Regions from separate parts of the Vibrio qinghaiensis genome, predicted to be linked through region 4. Evidence: predicted binding sites of a transcription regulator. Region 4 holds the regulator's gene; each other region holds the start of a gene.
What was found. The regulator PurR, encoded in region 4, represses purine synthesis genes. The targets are predictions, from matches to a motif close to TNANGNAAACGTTTNCNTNA.

Region 1: a site for PurR is predicted at 2,635-2,654, ahead of CCZ37_RS09440 (uracil-xanthine permease family protein). Genes of this name have one in related genera too.
Region 2: a site for PurR is predicted at 2,077-2,096, ahead of folD (bifunctional methylenetetrahydrofolate dehydrogenase/methenyltetrahydrofolate cyclohydrolase FolD). Genes of this name have one in related genera too.
Region 3: a site for PurR is predicted at 1,279-1,298, ahead of pckA (phosphoenolpyruvate carboxykinase (ATP)). Genes of this name have one in related genera too.

The regions. Positions count from the first base shown of each region.
Region 1 is NZ_CP022741.1:2,045,198-2,049,577, reverse strand. It holds gene ushA (bifunctional UDP-sugar hydrolase/5'-nucleotidase UshA) at 1-701, shown strand, start outside; gene ybaK (Cys-tRNA(Pro) deacylase) at 808-1,284, shown strand; gene CCZ37_RS09440 (uracil-xanthine permease family protein) at 1,330-2,589, opposite strand; gene CCZ37_RS09435 (DUF2066 domain-containing protein) at 2,779-3,924, shown strand; gene CCZ37_RS09430 (DUF2069 domain-containing protein) at 4,026-4,380, opposite strand, start outside.
Region 2 is NZ_CP022741.1:1,791,067-1,795,446, forward strand. It holds gene CCZ37_RS08170 (class I SAM-dependent DNA methyltransferase) at 1-1,678, opposite strand, end outside; tRNA gene CCZ37_RS08175 (tRNA-Arg) at 1,886-1,962, opposite strand; gene folD (bifunctional methylenetetrahydrofolate dehydrogenase/methenyltetrahydrofolate cyclohydrolase FolD) at 2,164-3,024, shown strand; gene CCZ37_RS08185 (NupC/NupG family nucleoside CNT transporter) at 3,186-4,380, opposite strand, start outside.
Region 3 is NZ_CP022741.1:71,474-75,853, reverse strand. It holds gene hslR (ribosome-associated heat shock protein Hsp15) at 1-229, shown strand, start outside; gene hslO (Hsp33 family molecular chaperone HslO) at 261-1,136, shown strand; gene pckA (phosphoenolpyruvate carboxykinase (ATP)) at 1,473-3,101, shown strand; gene CCZ37_RS00350 (AsmA family protein) at 3,209-4,380, shown strand, end outside.
Region 4 is NZ_CP022741.1:1,646,777-1,651,156, forward strand. It holds gene elyC (envelope biogenesis factor ElyC) at 1-153, shown strand, start outside; gene torR (two-component system response regulator TorR) at 293-1,006, opposite strand; gene torD (molecular chaperone TorD) at 1,294-1,941, shown strand; gene purR (HTH-type transcriptional repressor PurR) at 2,212-3,219, shown strand; cyclic di-GMP riboswitch class I at 3,381-3,466, shown strand; gene CCZ37_RS07555 (TfoX/Sxy family DNA transformation protein) at 3,581-4,168, shown strand; gene CCZ37_RS07560 (TVP38/TMEM64 family protein) at 4,318-4,380, shown strand, end outside.

The DNA.
Region 1 (4,380 bases), 400 kb from region 4:
TGAACCTGAAGAAAAAGGTGAACGTGAATGGAGAGAGCCAGCGCGTACTGATTCAAGAGCAAATTGCTGAAGATCCAGAAATGCTTAACTTTTTGCGCCCATATCAAGAACAAGGTCAAGAGAAACTGAATGTGGTCATTGCACAAAGTAATGGCAAGTTAGAAGGGGATCGCAACGTTGTGCGTTTCCAGCAAACGAATTTAGGCCGTTTGATTGCACTTTCTCATATGGAACGTGCAAAAGCCGACTTTGCGGTGATGAATTCTGGTGGCGTGCGCGATTCGATTGATGCAGGAAAAATCACTTATAAAGATGTGCTCAAAGTACAACCTTTTGCCAATATTCTCACTTATACCGATATGACCGGGGCTGAAGTGTTGGATTACCTCAATGAAGTGGCGACCAAACCTGTTGATTCTGGCGCTTATGTACAATTCGCGGGGATTTCGATGACAGTGGCCAATGGTAAGGTATCGAACGTGTTTATTGGTGATAAGCAGCTCCGTTTGGACGAAACGTATCGCTTCACCGTGCCTAGTTACAATGCAGCAGGTGGTGATGGTTATCCAAAAATCTCCGATCACCCAGGTTATGTCAATACAGGCTTTGTGGACGCGGAAGTATTGAAAGACTACCTCGAAGCACACAGTCCAATTGATGTGAACCAATATGCGCCAGCGGGCGAAATTGTCTATAAGTGATAGTGCGATAAAGAGTTTGACTCATTGTGAGCAATCATTTTAACTAAAGGCGGTGCTTAGGCATCGCTTTTTTATTGGCACTAACGGTTACTTTGAGATAAGCACGATGACACCTGCGATTGATTTGGCGAAAAAGAAAAAAATTCCTCACACTCTCCATCAATATCAACATGATCCTAATCACAGCAGTTATGGTTTAGAAGCGGCTGAGGTTTTGGGACAAGATCCGAAAAAAGTGTTTAAAACACTGCTGTTTTGCTTAAATGGCGAGCCGAAAAATCTCGCTGTCGCGATTATTCCTGTTGATCAAAAATTAAACTTAAAGCGTGCGGCCAAAGCGGCTAAGTCGAAAAAAGCGGAAATGGCTAATCCAGACATAGCGCAAAAAACCACAGGTTATGTGGTCGGTGGCATTAGCCCGCTTGGGCAGAAAAAAGCACTACCGACTTTCATTCATCTCAGCGCAGAAGAACAATCGACCATCTGTGTCAGTGCAGGTAAACGCGGTTTAGAGATTGAATTGGCACCGAGCGATCTTGCGTTATTAACGCGAGGTGAGTTTGTTGAATTGTGCCAAGAATAGAGAATGAAAATCCGGCCTCGATTGAGGCCGGATTGACTGGCAAAATTAGTTCTTCAGTTTGATCTCTTCTTCCATCTGGGCGTTATCCACCACATGGTTTTCTCCTAAGTCATTAGGAAGGATCAAGTTTAGAATAATGGCTACGATACCGCATAAGCTGACACCTTGTAGGCTAAACTCTCCGATACCAAAGGCCATGCCGCCGATACCAAACACTAATGTCACTGCCACAATCACTAAGTTGCGAGACTTGTGAAGATCGACATGATTTTTAATCAGTGTGTTTAGGCCAACCGTTGCAATTGAACCGAACAGCAAAATCATAATGCCGCCCATTACGGGAATTGGAATGGTTTGCAGTAGCGCGCCCAGCTTACCAACCAATGCTAATACAATCGCGGTGATCGCAGCCCAAGTCATGATTACTGGATTAAAGGCTTTCGTCAGCATTACAGCACCCGTCACTTCGCTGTATGTAGTGTTTGGTGGCGCACCCAGCATAGAGGCTGCGATGGTGGCAACACCGTCACCCGCAATGGTGCGATGTAGCCCAGGTTTCTTGATGTAATCTTTTCCAGTGACGTTTGAGATCGCGAGCATATCGCCCACGTGTTCGACTGCCGGAGCAATGGCAACTGGGATCATGAACAAGATCGCGTTGATGTTGAACTCAGGGAAAGTGAAGTTCGGCATTGACAGCCAGGCCGCTTGCGTAACAGGAGTAAAATCCACTACACCAAAATAGAGGCCCAAAAGATAGCCTGCAAAAATACCACCGCAGATCGGCAACAGTTTGAGAAAACCTTTGGCAAAAACGCTAATCGTGATGGTGGTTAACAGTGAAACGCAAGAGATCCACATCGCTACATCTGAGCTAATCAGTTGTAATGAGCCATCTCCGGTTTTACCTAGCGCCATGTTTACAGCAACAGGCGCAAGGCCTAAGCCAATCACCATGATCACCGGGCCAACGACCACAGGAGGTAAAATTTTGTGGATGATTTCGACGCCACGGACTTTGATGATCGCTCCCAGTAGTATGTAGACAAAACCAGCGGCCACTAAACCGCCCATCGTCGAGGCGACGCCCCAAGTTTGGATGCCAAACATAATCGGTGCAATAAAGGCAAAAGAAGAAGCAAGAAAGATGGGGACAGAGCGGCGAGTAATAAGTTGGAATAAAAGGGTACCGACACCGGCGCCAAATAGTGCAACGTTAGGATCAAGCCCAGTTAACAGCGGGACAAGAACCAGTGCACCAAATGCGACGAAGAGCATTTGTGCGCCTTGGATGGCATTTTTCATCATGATTTCCCTGAAGCAAAATAAAAATTCGCGGGATTCTATCACTTTTGCAAACGATTGCCATTGAAACTAGATCAAATAAAGTCACGAATGTTGATGGAATTATCATCGAACTCTGCCGTGGATTCCTTGCCGCGGACCGGATAGTTGCTTATCATCGACGTTCACAAAACAGATCATAGGAACAGTATGCGCTATTTAGCTATGTTGGTGATGGGCTTGCTCACGCTTCCTGCTTATGCCTTAACCAAGGTCGACTTATACCATACCGAAGTCGTGATTGATCAGCAGCAAGATAATGCCGATGCGAATGCTCGGATTAAAGGGATGAGCGAAGTCATTGTTCGAGCCTCGGGTGATAGGAATGCGGTGAACAATGAGGTGATTCAAAAAGCTTTAAGGCAGAATTCGCAATATTTAGCGCAAATCAGTTATGGTCAAAATGGGGCGCAATCTTCGATTGCCATGGGGTTCAGCGCACCGCATATCCGCACATTATTAACTCAAGCTCAATTGCCATTTTGGCCTGAAAACCGAGCTAATGTTTTAATTTGGTTGATTGAAGAGTCAGGTTACGAGCGCAGCATTGCATGGGAACACTCTGGTAGCAGTACGCTAAAACAGCTTAAAGACGCGACTCAAACTCGCGGTTTGCCTATCACAGTACCTGTGGGTGATTTTGATGATATTACCGGTGTGGAAGTATCGGATTTGTGGGGCGGTTTCGTGCAGCCTATCAGCATGGCTAGCCAACGTTATCCAACCGATGCTGTATTGGTGGTCAGAGTGCAAAGTAATGGTGTGCGTTGGAGTTTGTATGATCAACCTGCCGTTCAAATCACACAAGCGACGAAAGCGCCACTGTCTGGTCAAGCGTCTGGTGACGATGCCATTGAACAAATGGTTGATCAATTGAGTGATTACTATGCAAGAAAGAGCTCGGTTATCGTGGCCAGTGAATCCTCTTCTTCGCTGCTTGCTCGTTTTAGCCCGATTGATGATGCAATGGATTTCTTTACCTTGGAGAATAAGTTGAAGCGCTTAAGCTCTGTTGCTTCTTTGGACATTCTCAAGATTCAAGGTGAGGAAATTACTTTCGAAGTGCATTTGTTGGCTTCAGAGTCCGAGTTTGAGCAAGAAGTGCTACGCATGGGCAAAGTCGCTAAAATTGACGACCCACAGCCAGAGAGTGTGCCAACACAGCTTACCCCAGCAGCAGAGGTTGATGATTCTGCTGTGGAGTCAGGCTCTTTGCAAGTCACACCTGAACCGTCATTATCTCAGGCCATCACTGAACCAGTGAAGCGAGTGCTCTCTTTTGAGTGGCAAGCGTAAAGTACTCAGTCACCCCTTGAACAAATGCTGAGATAATCAAAAAGAGCCCATCAGGGCTCTTTTTGCATGAGGAGGATAGGCAATCCTGTCATGGATTAACTCTATGCTTGGTTATCGTGGGTAAAATTGGCTTTCTCTTGCTTTTCGACTTCGGATAGACGCTTGAGTTTCAGTCCGAGCTCTTTACCGCGATGGCGAGCATACAAGGTATTACCGACAAAAGCGGCAAATGTCAGTAGCAGTTCCACTACCGCTAACCAGCGCTCCCCTCCATCAACATAAATCAGCGTCAACGCGTGTAGAAAGTAGAGCATTAAAACAAAGTTGGCCCAGGCGTGAGTGTAGGGTTTTCCGGCCAAAATTCCCGGTAATGGTAAAAGTAGTGGGATAACCCATGCAATGGCCAATGCAAGATGATTAAGATGAGGGTGAGGAGAGAGCGAGAATTGCCATAAA
Region 2 (4,380 bases), 140 kb from region 4:
GCGCTTCTAACTTGGCTGATTCAGCAAATTGCCCACTCAGTTTTTCGGTTAAGGTTGCCATCTTTTCTGCAAATGGAACACCATCATCTAGCTCTTCAGTTGCGCCAACATAACGCCCCGGCGTCAATACAAAATCGTGTTTCTTAATCTCTTCCAACGTTGCTGATTTACAAAAACCGGCTTGGTCTTGATACGTCACGCCATTAACCGCTTCACCGGTTTTCCATGCGTGGAAAATATCTGCCACTTTCTGGATATCATCAAAACTGAAATCACGCAGCACGCGGTCTTTCATATAGCCAAGGTTACGCGCATCAATAAACAGCACTTCGCCTTTACGATCACGCAGCTTACGACCCGCTTTATCGGTGCGAGCTTTCTTGTTTTTGGTTAAGAACCAGATACAGGCCGGAATTTGCGTGTTGGTGAACAGTTGCCCGGGCAGCGCGACCATACATTCGATCAAATCGTTCTCAACCAAGGCGGCGCGAATTTCCCCTTCGTTATTGGTGGATGAACTCATCGAACCATTAGCCAGCAGTAAAGCTTGAGAACCATCAGGGGCAAGGTGGTAAAGCATATGCTGCATCCACGCGAAGTTGGCATTACCTGAAGGCGGTGTGCCGTATACCCAGCGCGGATCGTTATCATCAACACCAATGTTCCACTCTTTCATATTGAACGGCGGGTTAGCCATGATGAAGTCCGCACGTAAATCAGGGTGTTGGTCGTTGGTATAGGTACTGGCGGGCTCTTTGCCAAAATCGTAATCCAGCCCACGAATCGCCATGTTCATCGCCGCCAATTGCCAGGTGGTGTAGTTGTATTCTTGCCCGTAAATCGAGATTTTCTGCTTTTGCGTCAGCGGGTCGATCTCTTTTTGGTTAGCATAGCGCTCAATAAATTTATCCGATTGGACAAAGAAGCCGCCGCTGCCCATCGCTGGGTCATAGACACGGCCTTCAAATGGCTCAATCATCTCTACAATTAGGGTTACGATGGAGGCAGGCGTATAAAACTGACCGCCTTTTTTGCCTTCAGCCAGCGCAAACTGACCTAAAAAGTATTCATAGATATGGCCAAGAATGTCTTTGCTGCTGAGCGACTGGTGATTAAACGGAATGGTCGCAATCAGGTTGATCAGTTCATTGAGCTTGGCTTGGTCGATTTTAAGGCCTGAATAGTGTTTGTTGAGTACGCCCTTGAGTTTGGGGTTATCGCGCTCAATCCCTTCCAGTGCGTTATCAATTAAATGGCCGACTGAGGTGATTTTCTTGGTGATTTTTTGTTGGTTTGCGCCCTCAATCACCAGCTCTGCACCGCCAATCACACGCGGTGCGTTATCTTGCAGGAACGACCAACGGGATTCCGGCGGTAGCCAGAACACATTTTGCTCTTGGTAGAAATCGCGCTGCTCTAGCTCTATCGCGATCTCTTCGGCCAGTTCTTCTGGGGTGAAATCTTGCGGGTCTAAATAGTATTCGTGCTCTGGGTTGGTCAATTCAGCTTTGATTTCCTGCTGGCGCAAGGTAAACGCATCCGAAACGTATTTGACGAAAATCAGCCCCAGCACCGCATGTTTGTATTGTGACGCATCCAACGCGGCGCGCAGTTTATCGGCCGCCGTCCAGAGTTTGCTTTCTAGCGCTTTGAGGTATTGTTGTTCTTGTTGGTTCATTGCAGATTTCTTAAGACACGAAAAATTGCCGATATGATACCAGTGGAAGCGCAAAAATCCTCGCTTTATGACTGAGTTAAGTGTGGTTTTATGAGATAGAGAGCGCCTTGTGAGTAATCAAGAACGAATAATCCGTTTGCTTTGCGGCTAGCTATCGCGCAACAAAAAGGGCGCAGCAAGTATTAGCTTGCTGCGCCCTGAAATAGATGGCGCGCCCTGTAGGATTCGAACCTACGACCACATCCTTAGAAGGGACGTGCTCTATCCAGCTGAGCTAAGGGCGCGCTACAGGGACAGGATTATACGAGTTGAACTCCGTAAATCAATCGCTTTCTCTAAGATTCGGTTTCAAATGCCTAAAAAACTGCCATTCGGTAGCCGAGTGTCGAAAAACAGAACAAGGCAAACGTTTGCTTATAGATGTTACTTTAAATATCTGCGACAATGCGCCCAAAAATATTTGCGACCAATGTGTAAGGAAAGCCATGACTGCTCAAAATATTGATGGGACACTCATCTCCCAGACGGTTCGCTCTGAAGTAGCGGCGCGGGTAAAAGCTCGCACTCAAGTGGGCCTTCGCGCTCCGGGGCTGGCGGTGGTGCTGGTGGGAGAAGATCCTGCGTCACAAGTGTATGTCGGCAGCAAACGTCGTGCTTGTGAAGAGGTGGGTTTTGTTTCTAAATCCTATGATCTTCCAGCCACTGCTGGCGAAGAGGAGCTACTGGCGTTAATCGATAAGCTCAATGCCGACCCTGAAATTGACGGCATTTTAGTGCAACTGCCCTTACCTGCCGGGATTGATACAACCCATGTGCTTGAACGCATTGTTCCTGAAAAAGATGTCGATGGTTTTCACCCTTACAATGTGGGCCGTTTAGCCCAGCGCATTCCTAAACTGCGCTCTTGTACGCCCAAAGGGATCATCACTTTGCTTGAGCGCTATAACGTTCAACTGCGTGGTAAACATGCGGTGATTGTGGGCGCATCCAATATTGTCGGCCGACCAATGACATTAGAGCTGCTACTAGCAGGTTGCACCACAACCACATGCCACCGCTTCACGAAAGATTTAGAACACCATGTTCGCCAAGCTGATTTGTTGGTGGTGGCCGTTGGTAAACCCAATTTTATTCCCGGCGCATGGATTAAAGAAGGTGCAGTGGTGATTGATGTGGGCATCAACCGCTTGGAGTCAGGCAAGCTGATTGGCGATGTCGAGTACGATGTAGCGCGCACCAAAGCAAGCTTGATCACCCCGGTTCCGGGTGGTGTCGGGCCAATGACGGTGGCCAGTTTGATTGAAAACACCCTGTTGGCATGCGAGCAATTTCACCCCAACAACTGATCTTGCTCATTACTGCTTACTGCTATTGATTATTGCTATTGGCTATTGGCTATTGATAGCCATGAGCGGCGAGCGAAAAAGAACCCCAGCATTGCGCTGGGGTTTTTTAACGAGCTGATGTTTAACGGGCCAGTTTTTAACGATGAATAGAAACGCTACGTTTATAGCGACAAAATAACCCCAGCAAGCGCAGCACTCATCAAATTAGCCAACACGCCAGCGCTGATCGCTCGAAAACCATATTGAGAGATGAAGCTGCGACGCTCTGGCACCAAACTGCCCAAACCACCGATCAATACTGCCATGGTCGAAATATTGGCAAAGCCGCACAGAGCAAAAGTTACAATCGCTTGAGAATGTTCACTGAGCGAATCTTTTACGTCCATCAATTGGATGAAAGCGACAAACTCGTTCACGACAATTTTATTACCAATCAGTGAGCCTGCCGTCATCGCTTCGCTCCATGGAATGCCCACCAGCCACGCAACTGGAGCAAATAGGTAGCCTAAAATCAACTCAAAACTAAGGGTTAAGCCAAACAGACCGCCCACCCAGCCCAATAGGCCGTTGAGTAGCGCAATCACACTGATAAAGGCCAGTAACGTTGCCCCAACCGCAACCGCGATACGAAGCCCAGACATTGCACCATCAGCCACGGCTTCAACCACATTGGTTGCTTTTGGTATCTCAACCTCTTCATTGGCCACCTGCTGACTTTGCGCTTCGGTTTCCGGCAGCAAAATTTTCGCCATCAACAAACCGGCTGGAGCTGACATAAATGCCGCCGCAATAAGATAGTTAAGGTTAACGCCCAGTGAGGCATAGCCGACTAACGTACCGCCCGCAACCGAGGCTAAGCCACACGTCATCACCGCAAAAAATTGCGAATCACTCATGTGCTTTAAATAGGGCTTAACCACTAACGGCGCTTCAATCATGCCGACAAAAATGTTCGCCGTGGCTGACAGTGACTCTGCGCGCCCCGTACCCAATAATTTTTGCAAACCACCGCCAATCAAGTTAATCACTTTAGGCATCAAACCAATGTGATACAAACCGGAGATCAAAGCAGAGAAGAAAATGATGATGCCAAGCACATTAATCGCAAACACAAAACCAACGCTGCCATTGGCTAAACCGCCAAAGAGAAAGCCAATTCCCTCTTGCCCATAATTGATCAAATTCGATACCGCACCCGTGACACTGTTGAGCACTTCTTTCCCCATGGGGACATACAGAACCAATAGTGCAAAGCCTACTTGCAATAAAAAAGCGAGCGACACGGTTCTAAATTGGATGTTTTTTCTATTGGTAGAAAGTAGCCAAGCCGTAAATAAGATGGCGACGACGCCAAGT
Region 3 (4,380 bases), 1.3 Mb from region 4:
GATTACCTTGCGCCAAGGCCAAGAAGAGAAAATCGTCACTGTGATCAATCTGTTAGGGCAAAGGCGCAGCGCGCCAGAAGCACAAACCCTGTATTCGGAAACCGCAGCAAGCATCGCCAAACGTGCCCATCATGCCGAGCAACGTAAGCTCAACGCACACAATCCAAGCCCCGAACGCAGACCAGACAAAAAAGAGCGTCGTGACATCATTAAATTCAAACATCAATAAAAGCTGGACCATGTTCCGAGGAAATAGCTAAATGGCAAATAACATTTTAAATCGCTACTTATTTGAAGATCTATCTGTACGTGGCGAGTTGGTACAGTTAGACGACGCGTATCAACACATCCTTTCGAGCCAGGAATATCCAGCCCCAGTACAAAAACTTTTGGGCGAACTGCTCGTCGCAACGACCTTGCTAACCGCAACGCTAAAGTTTGAAGGCTCAATTACCATGCAACTGCAAGGCAATGGCCCAGTTTCCTTAGTCGTTATCAATGGCGATAATGAACAGAAAGTGCGTGGTGTCGCACGCTGGAAAGGCGATATTGCCGATGATGCCGACCTACACACTTTGATGGGTAAAGGCCATTTAGTTATCACTATCGAGCCCAAAAAAGGCGAGCGCTACCAAGGTGTGGTCGGTTTAGAGGGTGATAACTTAGTGGAAGTGCTGGAAGGTTACTTCATCCGCTCTGAACAGTTGAAAACACGCCTTTGGATACGCATTGGTAAGCAAGATGGAAAAGCCTGTGCCGCTGGTATGTTGTTGCAAACCATTCCAGATGGAACGGGTACGCCCGATGATTTTGAGCACTTAGAGCAGTTAACTAACACCGTAAAAAATGAAGAGCTGTTCACCTTAGAAGCCACCGATCTGTTGTATCGCCTGTATAACCAAGAGAAAGTTCAGCTGTTCACCCCACAACCCGTCGAATTTCATTGTGGTTGTTCACGTGAACGCAGTGGGGCGGCCATCATCACAATAGGCAAAGAGGAAATTTACGACATTTTATCGTCTGAAGGATCCGTTTCTTTACATTGTGATTACTGTGGTACCAACTACTCATTTGAAGAAGCTGAAATCGCAACACTCTACGCACAAGCCTCCTCAGGAAGTGACACAATTCATTAATTTGCATGAATTAACAAGCACGCAAAAAACGTATCAGAGCCAGCTTTATGCTGGCTTTTTTGTGATCAAAACCTAGTAAAATCAAGCCTAAAGCAAACAGAATGTCGTACTTATTTTTTTAAAAGTATTAATCTTATTGATCTAGCGCAAAGGTTTGCGTACGCGATAAAATAGTTACGCCAATATGTGACGGGACACCTAAAACCACAGGAGTATCATGGGCGATTTTTGAGCTGCGTCCCTGTTTTATCACCCACCCGTTGCTAGCATGGTGAGCAGATAACAATTACAAAAATTATTACAAAATCCCTACAAAATCTCTTACAAGGAGCACCTATGACCGTCATGGAACATACAAAGGCTGCACAACTAGACCTGACCAAATACGGAATAACCAACGTAGCAGAAGTGGTTCGTAACCCAAGCTATGAGCTGTTATTTGCCGAAGAAACTCGCTCAGACCTTGAAGGCTACGAAAAAGGCATCGTCACTGAACTTGGCGCTGTAGCCGTGGATACTGGCATTTTTACTGGCCGCTCACCAAAAGATAAATTCATTGTCAAAGATGACACCACACGCGACACTCTGTGGTGGACATCTGAACAAGCGAAAAACGATAACAAACCGATTAACCAACAAGTGTGGAATGATCTGAAAACATTGGTTGGTCGTCAACTCTCAGGTAAGCGTCTATTCGTTCTTGACGGTTACTGTGGTGCTAACGCAGATACGCGCCTTTGCGTGCGCTTCATTACTGAAGTGGCGTGGCAAGCGCACTTTGTCAAAAACATGTTCATTCGCCCAACAGAAGAAGAGCTAGCCAACTTCGAACCTGATTTTGTGGTCATGAATGGTGCCAAATGCACCAATGACAAATGGCAAGAGCAAGGCCTGAACTCAGAAAACTTCACCGTGTTTAACTTAACGGAAAAGATGCAGTTGATCGGCGGCACTTGGTACGGCGGTGAGATGAAGAAGGGAATGTTCGCAATGATGAACTATTTCCTTCCACTGCAAGGTATTGCTTCAATGCACTGCTCAGCCAACATGGGTACAGCGGGCGATGTGGCGATTTTCTTTGGCCTGTCTGGTACAGGAAAAACCACACTCTCTACTGATCCTAAACGCGCATTAATCGGCGACGATGAGCACGGCTGGGATGATGATGGCGTGTTTAACTTTGAAGGGGGTTGCTACGCGAAAACCATCAAGCTATCCAAAGAAGCTGAGCCTGACATCTATAACGCGATCCGCCGTGATGCACTACTGGAAAACGTCACAGTGCGTCGTGATGGTTCGATTGATTTTGATGATGGCTCTAAAACCGAAAACACTCGTGTTTCTTATCCTATCTACCACATCGAGAACATCGTTAAGCCCGTATCGAAAGGTGGTCACGCCAATAAAGTGATCTTCTTATCCGCTGATGCATTTGGTGTGCTACCACCAGTCTCTAAATTGACTCCAGAACAGACCAAGTATCACTTCTTGTCTGGCTTTACGGCAAAACTAGCGGGTACTGAACGTGGCATCACCGAACCAACACCAACCTTCTCAGCCTGTTTTGGTGCAGCGTTTTTAACGCTCCACCCAACACAATATGCCGAAGTGCTAGTAAAACGTATGGAAGCTGTGGGCGCCGAAGCTTACTTAGTTAATACAGGTTGGAACGGTAGCGGTAAACGCATCTCGATCCAAGATACCCGCGCCATCATTGACGCTATCTTGGATGGCTCTATTGAGAAGGCAGCAACCAAACATATTCCAATCTTCAATCTTGAAGTACCAACCTCACTACACGATGTGAATCCTGCAATCCTCGACCCGCGCGATACTTACGTCGATCCTCTACAATGGACAAGCAAAGCCGAAGATCTCGCCTCGCGCTTTATCAATAACTTTGCCAAGTATACTGATAACGCAGAAGGTCAAGCATTAGTGGCCGCAGGTCCACAACTCGACTAAAACTGATAAGTCACTACCAAGCCCCTTTTAAAAGGGGCTTTTTTTGTTGCTGCGTGAGGCAATTTGTTTCACTCTGTCACAGATAACAATTCACGAGTAGGGACACCATGAACAAGGCTTTGGCATTGCTGATTGCGATCATTGCGCTATTTCTCACTTTCATGCTGGGTATGTTTGCGCTGCTACATACCTCTTATGCTACTCCTGTTGCTCAAACTCTCGTTGAACGGCTTTCAAAAGGAAACGTGAGGTTTCAATCTCTTCAATATCAGTATCCTTTGCATTTTCAGTTCAACCAACTAACGCTGCGGCAAAATAAGCAGTACATACCGATAGAGCAAGCCGATATTTGGCTCAGCCCACAGCTCATTCGCGACCAAAAAATCGCCGTTGATAGTATCCTTCTCCGTGGTATCAACCTACAAAATGGCCTTCCTACCGATTTGCGATCATGGCCCATTTCGGTTAGCCAAATCGCGCTCAATCACGCCGACATCGCTCAACAAGGCTGGGTCGCGCGTGGCGTTAACCTGCAGATTAAAAATCCATATTGGTTGGATGACTCAACGGGCCTACCTTTCGGCGAGATACAACTCTCTGTCGAACAATGGTATTGGCAAGGAGAGGCGCTAAATAATCTACTGCTCGATATGGATTACAAACCTGAAAACAGCACCGTCTATGGGCTCTCGTTATCATGGCGCGGAGCGGCCATTTCGGGTCAAGCCGAGCAGTATCCTCAAGGTTGGTCGCTGATCAATGTGACACTGGAAAAACTCAATCTTAGCCGAGAGATGAGGCACTCCTTACGCCAATCGGGTTGGTTTCAGATCTTTGACAAAATAAACCATATCAATAGCTTAGATGTTTTGAACAGTCAGATCGAGCTTGCGGACATCAGCTTGCGTAACGTCGACATTTCGCTGGAGAACATTTATCCACACGCCAATATTTGGCAGCAGCAACAAGGCAAACTCTCGCTACGAGCCGACGATGCAACTTGGCTAGGTCAACAATGGATTGAGCCTATTTTTAGTCTGCGTGCCGAGCCGGAAGTACTCATTGTTGAGGATTTCAGTAGTGAATTTAAACAAGGTGATATTCAATGGTCAGGAGCTATTACCCCGACCTCAGCATCACTGCAACAGCTCACTATTCGTGGCGTAAAATGGGTAAGCGAGAATAAGGATGATTTTACTTCGCTGAGCCAGCATTGGCCGTGGGTTGATAACCTCATCATAGAGCAACTCACCATCGCTAATAGCCAACTCATTCAATT
Region 4 (4,380 bases):
ATTGCACAAGCTTGGGAAAAATACGCTCCTCGAGCGCGTTATTTAGAACAAACTGAGCGTTACTGGTATGAGACGTTAGGCTTATTATGGCAAGGCTTGCGTGATTGGGCCTCCGGGCATGGTGATACAGAGTTAGACATCAATAGCAATTAGCTATTAGCTATTAGCTATTATATTCAACCCAAAACGGAGCCACTTATGTGCTCCGTTTTTCTTAGTAATCGCGGCTAGAAAAAATCATGGGAATAAAAAAGCACGGCCCAACGCCAATTTTACACACGCGACCACTCAGCTAATCACCAGCGAACATATAACCTTCACCGTGCACAGTCACAAAGATTTGCGGATTCTTAGGATCAAACTCCATCTTCGCCCTCATGCGTCGAATCAGTACATCAATCGTTCGATCGTTAGGTGCATCCACACGATGGCTGATCATATTTAAAATACGCTCACGGCTAAGGACTTGATTCGGATATGACGACAAGGCAACTAAGAGCTCATATTCCGCTTTGGTCAGTTTTACGGGTTCACCATTACGGCTCAGCGCACGGCGCTGAATATCAAAGGTCCACTCGCTAAAGCGCACTAAATTCGCATTGTGAGATACACAGCTCTCTTCACTCAGTTTGTTTTTTACTGCCGAGATCCGCCACAGCAAGTTTTTCACTCTCACCAGTAACTCGCGCAATTCAAAAGGTTTAGTCACGTAATCATCGGCCCCCATTTCAAGACCAACAATTTTATCGATACTGTCCGTACGTCCTGTCACTAGGATGATGCCAATATCAGACTGGCTGCGTAGCTCACGCGTTAACATTAAACCGTCTTCACCGGGTAAATTAATGTCTAGCATAATCAAATCTATATCGTTGCTTTTCAACGCTTCTCTCATCTGAGTACCGCTTTCCGCTTGTGTTACTGTATAACCTTCATTTTGAAAGTATCCAGTCAGCTTGCTGCTGGTAACTGCGTCATCTTCAACGACTAATACGTGATAGCTCATTTACACCACTTTACTCTATAGAAAGGTTCAAACCTCGGCTCGAGATTCTGTACAAAGTCATTCTATTCATAAATAGTCATAATTCTAGTCGTACAACTTTTAAAATTAAGAAAGATGAGAGTTTATTGATTCAAAACAACCTTCCGGACATCCATTAACTTAATGAAAAAATCACTCATATTTTTTCATTTTCTTAGTGACTGCTATTCATTTTTATTAGTTACACTTACAGCAGTTACTTTTAAAAAACGATTTTCGCAAAACCACACCCTTGGAGAGCCAGTACTATGCAAGACATAAAAGCTTTTAATGAACAGCGTGCCGAGATTTATTGGTGGCTTTCGAGCTTATTTGTGAAAGAACTTTCGGAACATGAATTAGGGCAATACCATACGTCCGCTATTCGTACATTTCTTTCAGGGTTGGCTGAAAATACGACACTTAAACCTGCTATTGATAAATTAGTTGATGCACTAAACCGATTGCAAGACAAAGAAGACGCACAGCTTGAGCTCGCAGCCGATTTCTGTGATCTTTTTTTAAAATCCAATAAGGAGTCCGCGCTGCCCTATGCCTCAATTTACATTGGAAAATCAGGGTTGCTCAATGACGAACCAGCCAGAGCAATGTCGGATTTGATGGCAGCCCATCACATTACAGTCAACGATGCACTCAACGAACCCGCCGACCACATTGCGATTGAACTGGATTTCTTAGGTAACTTGGTCATTCGCTCCAATGAACTTGAGCAAGAAGCACACTTTGAACAAGCCTTTACGCAGCAGTGTGATTTTATTGAACAACATTTGCTCTCTTGGATCCCACAATTCCATCTTCGTTGCCAACAAATTGATCAATTTGGTTTTTATGGTGCCGCAAGCGAATTGTTAGTCGCATTTCTTCACTTAGACCGCGATTATTTATCAAACCAATGAGATAACCTGGTTAATATCTATTACTAAATCGGTCAGTTGTGACTGTTGACCGATTTATTCGGTGGATTTTTCGTTGCTTGATCGACATTTGCGGACTAGAATCTTGGCCGCAAACGATAAAAAAATGAATTGAAGATGCAACCGCTGTCTAGAGGCGGTTTTTGTGTTTTTACTACTTTTAGGCTTCAATATGACACTGATAGGCCTAATACCGCTGAATTGCTCTTCGTGACTACCACTTTCAGCAGTTATCGACAGGACAGAGAATTTATGGCTACGATTAAAGACGTTGCACGCTTAGCGGGCGTATCAACCACCACGGTATCGCATGTAATCAATAAAACTCGCTTTGTGGCTGAAGCAACCCAAGAACGAGTGATGGAAGCGGTATCAGAGCTCAACTATGCACCAAGTGCAGTCGCTCGCAGCTTAAAATGCAACACCACCCGTACCATTGGTATGTTAGTGACCCAATCGACAAACTTATTTTTTTCTGAGGTTATCGATGGTGTTGAAAGTTACTGCTACCGCCAAGGCTACACACTTATTTTGTGCAATACCGGCGGTATTTACGAGAAACAACGCGACTACATCCGCATGCTAGCGGAAAAACGTGTCGATGGTATGTTAGTCATGTGCTCGGACCTCACCCAAGAACTGCTTGAGATGCTTGATCGTCATTCAGACATTCCGAAAGTTATCATGGATTGGGGCCCTGAAAGTTCTCAAGCGGATAAAATTATTGATAACTCAGAGGAAGGCGGATATCTCGCCACCAAATACCTTATTGATAATGGACATACTGACATTGCTTGCTTAAGTGGACACTTTGAAAAAGCGGCGTGCCAAGAGCGAATTCAAGGGTTTAAGCGTGCGCTTGCCGAAGCAGGCCTTAAAGCGCATGACGATTGGATTTTAGAAGGTAATTTCGAATGTGATACGGCGGTTCTCGCCGCCGACAAGATCGCCGCCATGGACAAACGCCCAACGGCTGTTTTCTGCTTTAACGATACAATGGCTCTCGGTTTAATGAGTCGCTTGCAACAAAAAGGCATCCGTATTCCTGATGACATGTCTGTTATTGGCTATGACAATATAGAACTGGCTGAATACTTCTCGCCACCGTTAACCACGGTTCACCAGCCAAAGCGACGAGTAGGGAAAAACGCCTTTGAAATCCTATTGGAACGCATTAAAGACAAAGAGCATGAACGTCGTGTGTTTGAGATGCACCCCGAGATTGTTGAACGCAACACAGTAAAAAATATCACAAAATAGTGTCATTATTTAAAGCAAGCGACAAATGTCAATTTTAGGAATTTTCCTACACTTGAGACAGAACGCCGTATCAAATAATAGTAAATTTGGAATAAGCATCACGCAAATAATAAATAAACGTGATGCTCATCCAAAAATTTATATATTCTTATTATTAGAAGTCACGCACAGGGCAAACCATTTGAAAGGATGGGACGCAAAGCCTCCGGCCTAAACTGAATATTCAATAGGTAGCGGGGTTGCCGATGGCAAATATGCAAACGTTAAGTTTACTCCTTACTGACACTCTTTCTGCATAAGTTTGCTAATCTCTCGGACCTGATTTTGGTGGCGTTTTTCCCATACACCGAGAATTTACAGCATGGATAAACCAATACTTAAAGATTCTATGCGACTCTTCGAACAACTTGGACGTGTTAAGTCTCGTTCAATGTTTGGCGGCTTCGGCATTTTTGTCGATGACACCATGTTTGCTTTGGTCGTAAACGATAAACTTCATATTCGCGCAGACGATTTGTCAACCTCTCGCTTTAAAGAGCAAGGCTATGAGCCCTATATCTATAAAAAACGCGGGTTCCCTGTCGTCACGAAATATTTTGCATTGCCTGACAATTGTTGGCAAAACCCTTCGCTCATTTTACGAGATGCTGCTGTCGCACTCGAAATCGCAAAACAAGAGCGAGAGATTCAAGCCCAAGCCAAGCCAGATCGTCTAAAAGATCTCCCAAACCTTCGTCTCGCCACCGAACGTATGCTCAAGAAAGCTGGGATTGAATCTGTGACAGATTTGCAAAGCAAAGGAGCCTTGGAAGCCTATAAAGCGATTCAGCAAACCCATTCTTCTTCAATCAGTCTTGAATTGCTATGGGCCCTTGAAGGTGCGATTGAAGGCAAGCATTGGTCGGTTATCCCACAATCTCGACGCGATGAATTAGCTAAAAGCCTTTAACCTCCGAGTAAATAAATATCTCGATTAAATAATCAAATACGCTCGCATCACCATGCGGGCGTTTTTTTTCATCCCGTTTTGAAATATAAATTCGACTTCCTCTGTCTTCTTCACTATATCTAGTAAAATATGTCGTTTTGAGGAATACCATGAATAAAAAACTTCTCTTAGGCTTGGCTTTATTGGCCTTTATTGTCTTTTTGATTGTAAAT